Regions from separate parts of the Pseudomonas sp. GW456-L12 genome, predicted to be linked through region 2. Evidence: riboswitches for the same ligand, from Rfam matches in the RefSeq annotation. Region 2 holds a riboswitch; the other holds the start of a gene.
What was found. A riboswitch is a leader RNA that binds a small molecule or an ion and turns the genes downstream of it on or off. The one in region 2 is predicted to bind cobalamin.

Region 1 (4,407 bases), on a different contig from region 2:
GTCCTCCAGGGTGCCCAGCACCCAGTCCTGGTCCGGCCAGGTCGCCCGGTGCACCACGGCAATCGGGCAGTCGGCGCCGTAGTGGGGCAGCAGCTCGGCGACAATCTTGTGCAGGTGGTTGACCCCCAGGTGAATCGCCATGGTGGTGCCGTGGGCGGCGAGGCTGGCGAATGCCTCGCCGGCGGGCATCGAGGTCTTGTCGGCATAACGGGTCAGGATCACGCTCTGGGCGACGTCCGGCAGAGTCAGTTCGGCCCCCAGCAAGGCCGCGCAGGCCGCGGTGGCCGTCACGCCGGGGATGATCTCGAAGGGGATGCCCAGCTCGCGCAGGCTGCGAATCTGCTCGCCGATGGCGCCGTACAGGCTCGGGTCGCCGGAATGTACCCGGGCCACGTCCTGGCCTTTGGCATGGGCGTCCTTGATCAGCTCGATGATCTGCTCCAGGTGCAGCTCGGCGCTGTTGACCAGCTGTTCGGCGCTATGCCCCTGGAGCACCGCTTCGGGCACCAGGGAGCCGGCGTAGATGATGACCGGGCAGCTGTGGATCAGCCGCTGGCCCTTGACGGTGATCAGTTCCGGGTCGCCGGGACCTGCGCCGATAAAAAAGACGGTCATGGCGTTCTCCTGTGAAAAAAGGGGCGAGGCAACCTCACAGATGAAGATTGCTCATGATCAGCGGCGGGGATTATCGAAGATTTACCCGGAGCAGGCCAAGGCGAGGGTCGCCTGGGCGTATTTCTGCCGCGGGACCAGCAGCCTTGCCGGGCTTCGGGCCAAGCGTTCGGCCAGGGCCAGGGCGGCACTTTCAGCGACGCCGTAGCAGCCGGTGCGTTCGTAGGCGATCTGCGAACGATGGCTGAGTTGCAGCACATAAGGCGTCAGCTGGGTACTGCTGAAACAGGTCAGGGGCAAGTCCAGTTGCGCGGCCAGGGCCAGCAGCCCGGGTTCCTCGCGTTTCAGGTCGATGCTGGCCAGGGCCTTGATCTGCCCGGGGTCGATGCGGTGGGTGCTCAGGGTCTGGTCGAGCAGGGCGCGCAAGGTCTCCACCGGGCAGCCCCGCTGGCAGCCCAGGCCGACCACCAGGGTCGGCGCTGTGCTGGCCTGCGTCATGCCGAGTACTGATCGTCGCTCTTGCGGCGGAACAGCCAGGCGCTGATCAGGCCCAGGGCCAGCCAGAACGCGGCGTTGGTCAGCTGCGAAGCGATCTTGAACTGCGCCTCCAACTCCTCCGGGGCGAGCATCGAATGCACTTGCGGCTGTGGCGCGCCGATGAGGTGCGGCACGGCGAGGATGGCCACGCCCAGCGCTTTCAGCAGCCAGTTCCGGGCGAAGACGATCAGGGCAATGCCGGCCGCGGTGGAAGCGGCGGTACTGACCCACCAGACCTGCCGTTGCGCCAGGTCCGCGGCGGCGGTGCCCGGCAGTTCGGGCGGCAGGCCGAGGGTCGGCGCCAGGCAGAAAGTCGCATAACCGGCCAGGCCCCAGAGCAAGCCCTGGGAAGTACGGTTCGGCGCGCGCAGGGTGTAGAGGCCGGCGAGCATCAGGGCGAAACCCACGGCGACTACCAGGTTGCCGCCGGTGGTGGACAGCACGCGCTGCCAGCCGTCTTCCGGTTCCCAGGCTTCGGCGTCGTGGCTGTGGGCGGCGGTGCCGGCGGCATGCTCATGCGCTTCTTCATGCTGGGCGGCCGGGGCCTTCTCGTAGGTTTCCGCCTCCAGGATCAGCGGTGCGACCCAGAAGCTTTGCAGCAGGGTCAGCAACAGGGCCGCCAGCAACCCGGTGAACCCCGCGGTTTGCGCGATACGCTTGATCATGTCGGCAGGTCTCAGTGGCAAGGGAAGGCGGCGCTGTGACGGGTATCGTGGGCGGCGTTGTGCACCGCTTCGATATGGGAGAAGCCGGCGAAATACACAAGGCACGCACCGAGGATCGAGGCGCCGATGGCGACGACCAGGCGTTGGCTCAGGGTGGCGGTACTGCTGCTGGAGTGGCTGGTGCTGCTGATGATCGACATGGCGCTTCCCTCTGGTGTGTCAGCGGGTGAATCGAGCGCAGCAAAACCCCGCGAGACGGGCTCGCGGGGAATTAACAGCGCCCGCCCACCGCGGGTTTGTTATGACTGTGCAGCGGGCCGGTCTCCGGGCTCGCGAGGGGCGGGGCTTGCGCCACGCCTGCAAGAATCGCCTTCCCATGCCGGACTGCTGGCACAGTGGATCTGATTCTTCGCTCGCTTACCGTTGCGGGGGCAGCACCGGACTGATCAAGGCTTTTGGCCTGTGACGCACCGGTTTCCCGTTTCACCCTGTGAAGGGCACCCGTAACAAGGTGTGTAGGAGAGCATGGGCGAGGGAGGGGCGTCAATTGGCAAGGGTTCTCGTTTTCGATCGCAATTGGCCTGTCCTCGCGCTGCATGAACATTGACCGCCCCCCAAGCTCTGCGTAGCCTTGCGCTCTCGAGGTTCTTCGGCGTCTGTCGAAGCTAAGAAGGGAACGCGGTCCAAGCCGCGGCTGCCCCCGCAACTGTAAACGGTGATGAACGATGCAAGGCCACTGCCAGGCGGCGGGAAGGCGCATCGTTGGCCAGTCGAACGACCGGCACGCCGTCAGCCAGGAGACCTGCCTCGGACCTGATTCTCACTACAACCGGGCGGGGTGATCCGGTGGCGAACCTTTCCGTGCACCTGCCTGCGCGGTTCTCGTCCCGTATGCCCGCCACCTTGCCAAAGGGCATCCGATGAAAACACTGGCCAAACTTCCCGTCACTATCGTTACCGGCTTCCTCGGCTCGGGCAAAACCACCTTGCTGCGGCACATGCTGGACAATGCCCAGGGCCGACGCATCGCGGTGATCGTCAACGAGTTCGGCGAGCTGGGCATCGACGGCGAGATCCTCAAGCAGTGTTCCATCGGTTGCACCGAGGAAGAAGCCAGCGGTCGCGTCTTTGAGCTGGCCAACGGCTGCCTGTGCTGCACCGTGCAGGAAGAGTTTTTCCCGGTGATGCGCGAGCTGGTGGCCCGTCGCGGCGACCTCGACCATATCCTCATCGAAACCTCCGGCCTGGCCCTGCCAAAACCTTTGGTACAGGCGTTCCAGTGGCCGGAAATCCGCAGCGCCTGCACCGTCGACGCGGTGATCACTGTGGTCGACAGCCCGGCCGTGGCCGCCGGCACCTTCGCCGCCTTCCCGGACCAGGTCGACGCCCAGCGCAAGCTCGACCCCAACCTCGACCATGAATCGCCGCTGCACGAGCTGTTCGCCGACCAGCTGTCCAGCGCCGACCTGGTGATCCTCAACAAGGCCGACCTGATCAGCCCGGCAGACCTGGCCAAGGTGCGCCTGGAAGTGGCCGAGGAGCTGCCGCCGGCGGTGAAAGTCATCGAAGCCAGCAGCGGTCGCCTGCCGCTGGACGTGCTGCTGGGCCTGGGCAACGGCTCGGAAGAACATATCGACGGCCGCCACAGCCATCATGACCATCACCACGATGGCGACGATCATGATGATCATGACCACGACGCCTTCGATTCCATCTCCATCGAGCTGCCCCAGGCCGACGAAAGCCTGCTGCTGGACGCCCTGACCCAACTGGTGGTGCAGCACGGCATCCTGCGGGTCAAGGGCTTCGCGGCGATCCCCAACAAGCCGATGCGCCTGTTGATCCAGGGCGTGGGCACGCGTTTCGACAAGCACTTCGACCGCCAGTGGGGTGCCGATGAAGCGCGCACCACGCGCCTGGTGCTGATCGGCCAGGAACTGGACGCGACCCTGCTCGAAGCGCAATTGCGCGCCGCGCTTAGCGTGTAAGTCATGCACCTGCTCAGGACCCAGCCCGGCGGTTTCGTGTCGGATGACAACATTGCCGACCTTGGACAAACCCCCGCCGAGCTGGTGATCCTGTGCAGCGGCGACTCCAGCCTGGCGCTGCTGGCCGAGGCGGCGCAGCAACTGCCAGAGGATTACCCGAGCTTTCGCCTGGCCAACCCGATGCAGGTGCAGAACCATGCCTCGGTCGACCTGTATGTCGACCAGGTGTTGCGCCACGCCAAGGTGATCCTGATTTCCCTGCACGGCGGCATCGCCTATTGGCGTTATGGCATCGAGCAACTGGTGCAGCTGGCGCAGCGCGGCGTGCAGCTGATCCTGGTGCCGGGCGACGATCGTCCGGACCCGGAGCTGAGCGACCTGAGCACGGTGCCCGCCGCCGACCGCGAGCGCCTCTGGCACTTCCTGCGCCAGGGCGGCATGGGCAATGCGCTGAACCTGTACCGCTGCCTGGCCAGTGGCTGGCTGGGGCGCGATTACCCCTGGTCTGAGCCGCAGACTCTGCCGCGCACGGCGATCTACCACCCGCACAAAAGCAGCGCCGCCCTCCGCGACTGGCAAGCCGACTGGCGGGCCGGCCAGCCGGT
Region 2 (4,407 bases):
TGCGGACCGACGGCATAATCCGGGGCGATGGCCTTGGCCACCAGGTCCGGGTTCTGCGGAGTGACTCGTACGTCCACATGCTGGCCGTAATAGCTGAATGGCCAGCCATAGAAGGCGCCGTCCTTGACCGAGGTGATGTAGTCCGGCACCAGGTCGCTGCCGATCTCGTCGCGCTCGTTGACCGCGGTCCACAGCTGGCCGCTTTGCGGCTCCCAGGCCATGCCGTTGGGGTTGCGCAGGCCTGAGGCGAAAATCCGTTGCTTGCCGCTGGCGCGGTCGACTTCCCAGATGGCGGCACGGCCTTCTTCTTGGTCCATGCCGTTTTCGCCGACGTTGCTGTTGGAGCCGACCGTGACGTACAGCTTGCTGCCGTCCTTGCTGGCAATCACGTTTTTGGTCCAGTGGTGGTTCAACTTGCCGCCAGGCAGGTCCACCACCTTGGTCGGCTGGGCGCTGATCCTGGTGTCGCCGTCCTTGTAGGGGAAGCGCAGCAGGCGATCGGTGTCGGCGACGTACAGGTCATTGCCCACCAGGACCATGCCGAACGGCGAGTTGAGGTTTTCCAGGAATGCCGTGCGGGTTTCCGCCACGCCATCGTGATCCTTGTCCCGCAGCAGGGTGATGCGGTTCGGGCTGGGCACGCCGGCCCCGGCGCGGTTCATGATCTTGCTGGCGATCCAGCCACGAATACCCTTGCTGTCATCGGGGGAGGGCGGGGCGTTGGTCTCTGCTACCAGTACGTCGCCGTTGGGCAGCACGTACAACCAGCGCGGATGGTCCAGGCCTTCGGCGAATACGGCGACCTGGGTGCCGGTGGCGGCCACCGGTTTGGCGCCTTGCGGCCAGCCGATCGCGGGCGCGATGTTCACGGTCGGGAACAGGGTCTTGTTCGGTTCGGGGAGTTTCGGCGAGGGGCCGGTGCCGTCGGAGACCTGGAGGGTGGAGGTTTCGCCACAGGCACCAAGGCCTGCGGCGACGGCGATAAGGATTGCGTATCGAAGTTTGAGCATGCTGATTTCCCTATGTATGCACGACGTCGGTGTAGTCATAGAGAAGCACAGGTCGGCGATGGTTCAACCCGTTCAGCGCGCTTCCTTGAACAGCACGGCAACGCCGGGGTGATAGTTGCCGGCTTCATTGCGCAATTTGCGGTACGCGTAGGGGAAGTACCAGGCCACGGCGCAGCAATGTTCCTTTTGCAGGTCGTCGACCATGTCCTGCAGTTCTTCCGGGGTGGCGCTGTGCTGGGTTTTCTGGGGCGTGACGAACAGGCAGCCGAGTTTCAGGTCGCTGGGGTAGCTGGCTTTTTTCGCGTCGCTGGCGACATCCAGCAACGGTTGGGTCAGGTGCAGGCTGTTGACCCGGGGCCAGCGCTGGGTGGTCTGGATGTAGACGCGTTCCTCCTGCGTGGCGATGTACAGGTCGGTGCGGCCGTTGCGGTCGCCGTCCTCGAGCTGTTTTTTGCTCGGTGCGTGTTCCAGGGTGACCATCTCCGCCATCCAGGCTGCCGCCGAGAGCATTCCCAGGTTGGCTTTTTCGTCGAACCAGTACGGGCTTTCGTTATCGCCGCGCACGGCGTTGTAGCGGTCGATGCAATCGAACCAGCGTTCCAGGGCAGGGCGCAGGAATTCCAGTTTCGGATTGCTGATGATCATGCCTTGCATAGGACTTTTCCTATTATTGTTGAGATATTGGAGTTTTTTAACGCGATTATGGCTATTTGATATCACTGCACTGAGTGTGGCACAAGATTGGCGTCATTTTTCCGATATGCAGCATTCGCCGATCTGCGGGGCTTTAATTGACGCTCCACCCCCAACCCTCTAACCTTCGCGACTTGTTTCAGGTGCTCTGTGGCCTTGGGTCGACAGAGTGAAACAGGGAAGCCGGTGAGTACGCGTGCCGAAGGCGCACGCACGACGATTCCGGCGCTGCCCCCGCAACGGTAAGTGAGTCAAGACTGCGCCTGATGCCACTGTGTCGACTGTCGACATGGGAAGGCGCGCAGTTGGGCATCCCAGCCACTCACAAGCCCGGAGACCGGCCTGATCCATCCAACGGCATCACGGTGGGCGATGCCAGGCTTGCGCCGTCTATTCCTATTCCTGCCCCCCGTTATCCAGCCCCAACGGAGAGCTGCCCCATGACTGAATCCCCCGATCGTGACGAACGCCATCTGGCGCGCATGTTGCGCAAAAAAGCCGTGATCGATGAACGCATCGCCAACTCGCCGAACGAGTGCGGTTTGCTGCTGGTGCTGACCGGCAACGGCAAAGGCAAAAGCAGCTCGGCCTTCGGCATGCTCGCGCGGGCCATGGGCCACGGCATGCAATGCGGCGTGGTGCAGTTCATCAAGGGCCGCAACAGCACTGGCGAGGAATTGTTCTTCCGGCGCTTCCCGGAGCAGGTGCGTTTCCATGTCATGGGCGAAGGCTTCACCTGGGAAACCCAGGACCGCCAGCGCGACATCGCCGCGGCCGAAGCGGCCTGGGCGGTTTCCCGCGAACTGCTGAGCGATCCGACGATCGGCCTGGTGCTGCTCGATGAACTGAACATCGCCCTCAAGCACGGCTATTTGGACCTGGATCAGGTGCTCAGCGACCTGCAGGCGCGACCGCCGATGCAGCATGTGGTGGTCACCGGACGTGGCGCCAAGCCAGAGATGATCGAGCTGGCCGACACCGTCACCGAAATGGGCATGGTCAAGCATGCGTTCCAGGCCGGGATCAAAGCGCAAAAAGGCGTCGAACTGTGAGTGATGCCCGTCATTGCCCGGCGGTATTGATTGCCGCGCCGGCTTCCGGTCAGGGCAAGACCACCGTGACCGCCGCGCTCGCCCGCCTGCATCGCAATCAGGGACGCAAGGTGCGCGTGTTCAAGTGCGGCCCGGACTTTCTCGACCCGATGATCCTCGAGCGCGCCAGCGGTGCGCCGGTGTATCAACTTGACATGTGGATGGTCGGCGAGCAGGAAAGCCGCCGCCTGTTGTGGGAGGCCGCCGGCGAGGCGGACCTGATCCTGATCGAAGGCGTGATGGGGTTGTTCGACGGCACGCCGTCCAGCGCCGACCTGGCGCGGCATTTCGGGGTGCCAGTGCTCGCGGTGATCGATGGCACGGCCATGGCCCAGACCTTCGGCGCCCTGGCGCTGGGGCTGGCGCGTTATCAGCCGGACTTGCCGTTCGCCGGCGTGCTGGCCAACCGCGTCGGCACCCTGCGGCATGCGCAGTTGCTCGAAGGCAGCCTGACCGAGGGCCTGCGCTGGTACGGCGCGCTGTCCCGGGAGACCGGCATCGAACTGCCCAGCCGCCATCTGGGGTTGGTGCAGGCCAGCGAACTCAACGATCTGGATCTGCGTCTCGACGCCGCCGCGGCCGCCTTGGCGGACAGCTGCGAAGTGGCCTTGCCGCCCGCGGTGGGGTTCGCCGCTCCCCAGACGGTTGCCGTCGAGCCGCTGTTGGCCGGTGTGCGCATTGCCGTGGCCCGCGACGAAGCCTTTGCCTTTACCTATGGTGCGAGCCTGGATCTGTTGCGGGCCATGGGCGCCGAGCTGGACTTTTTCTCGCCGATTCATGACGCGACACTGCCGGAGGCGGACAGCCTGTACCTGCCAGGCGGTTACCCGGAGTTGCATCACCGGGCGCTGGCGGCGAACGGCTCAATGCTCAGCGCGATCCGCGCGCATCACGCCGCAGGCAAACCCTTGCTCGCCGAGTGCGGCGGCATGTTGTATCTGCTGGATTCCCTGACCGACGTCAACGGCGAGCGTGCCGAACTGCTGGGCCTGTTGCCCGGCGACGCGGTGATGCAAAAGCGCCTGGCGGCCCTGGCCTTGCAGGCGGTGGAGTTGCCGGAAGGCTCGTTGCGCGGGCATACCTACCATCATTCGTTGACCAGCACCGAGCTTGCGCCGATCGCCCGCGGCCTGAGCCCGAATGGCGGGCGCGGCGCGGAAGCGGTTTACCGCGAAGGGCGGATGACCGCCTCTTATGTGCATTTCTATTTTCCGTCCAACCCCGAAGCGGTGGCGGCCCTGCTGGCGCCGGCAGGAGCGAGCATGCTCGCGCGGCGCCCATGAGCGACAACGCCTTTTCCGCGGCCGAGCGCGACGCGGTCTATCGCGCGATCGCCGAGCGTCGTGACATGCGTCACTTCGTCGGTGGCACGGTCGAGCCGCAGGTCTTGCGTCGCCTGCTGGAAGCGGCGCACCAGGCGCCCAGCGTCGGCCTGATGCAGCCCTGGCGGTTCATCCGTATCAGTGACCGGTCGTTGCGCGGGCAAATCCAGCAACTGGTGGAAGAGGAGCGGGTACGCACCGCCGAGGCCTTGGGCGAGCGTTCCGATGAGTTCATGAAGCTCAAGGTCGAAGGCATCAACGACTGCGCCGAGGTCCTGGTGGCAGCGCTGA

Region 1: it holds a riboswitch for cobalamin, as region 2 does, so the genes downstream of both, AC07Y9_RS05320 (CbtB domain-containing protein) here and cobO (cob(I)yrinic acid a,c-diamide adenosyltransferase) in region 2, are expected to answer to the same signal.

Annotation. Positions count from the first base shown of each region.
Region 1 is NZ_JBWKZA010000003.1:142,584-146,990, reverse strand. It holds gene cobM (precorrin-4 C(11)-methyltransferase) at 1-615, opposite strand, end outside; gene AC07Y9_RS05330 (cobalamin biosynthesis protein) at 697-1,110, opposite strand; gene AC07Y9_RS05325 (CbtA family protein) at 1,107-1,814, opposite strand; gene AC07Y9_RS05320 (CbtB domain-containing protein) at 1,826-2,014, opposite strand; cobalamin riboswitch at 2,113-2,334, opposite strand; cobalamin riboswitch at 2,440-2,638, shown strand; gene cobW (cobalamin biosynthesis protein CobW) at 2,735-3,802, shown strand; gene cobN (cobaltochelatase subunit CobN) at 3,806-4,407, shown strand, end outside.
Region 2 is NZ_JBWKZA010000002.1:303,620-308,026, reverse strand. It holds gene AC07Y9_RS03880 (PQQ-dependent sugar dehydrogenase) at 1-1,010, opposite strand, end outside; gene AC07Y9_RS03875 (hypothetical protein) at 1,083-1,664, opposite strand; cobalamin riboswitch at 1,828-2,063, shown strand; gene cobO (cob(I)yrinic acid a,c-diamide adenosyltransferase) at 2,144-2,755, shown strand; gene AC07Y9_RS03865 (cobyrinic acid a,c-diamide synthase CobB) at 2,752-4,077, shown strand; gene bluB (5,6-dimethylbenzimidazole synthase) at 4,074-4,407, shown strand, end outside.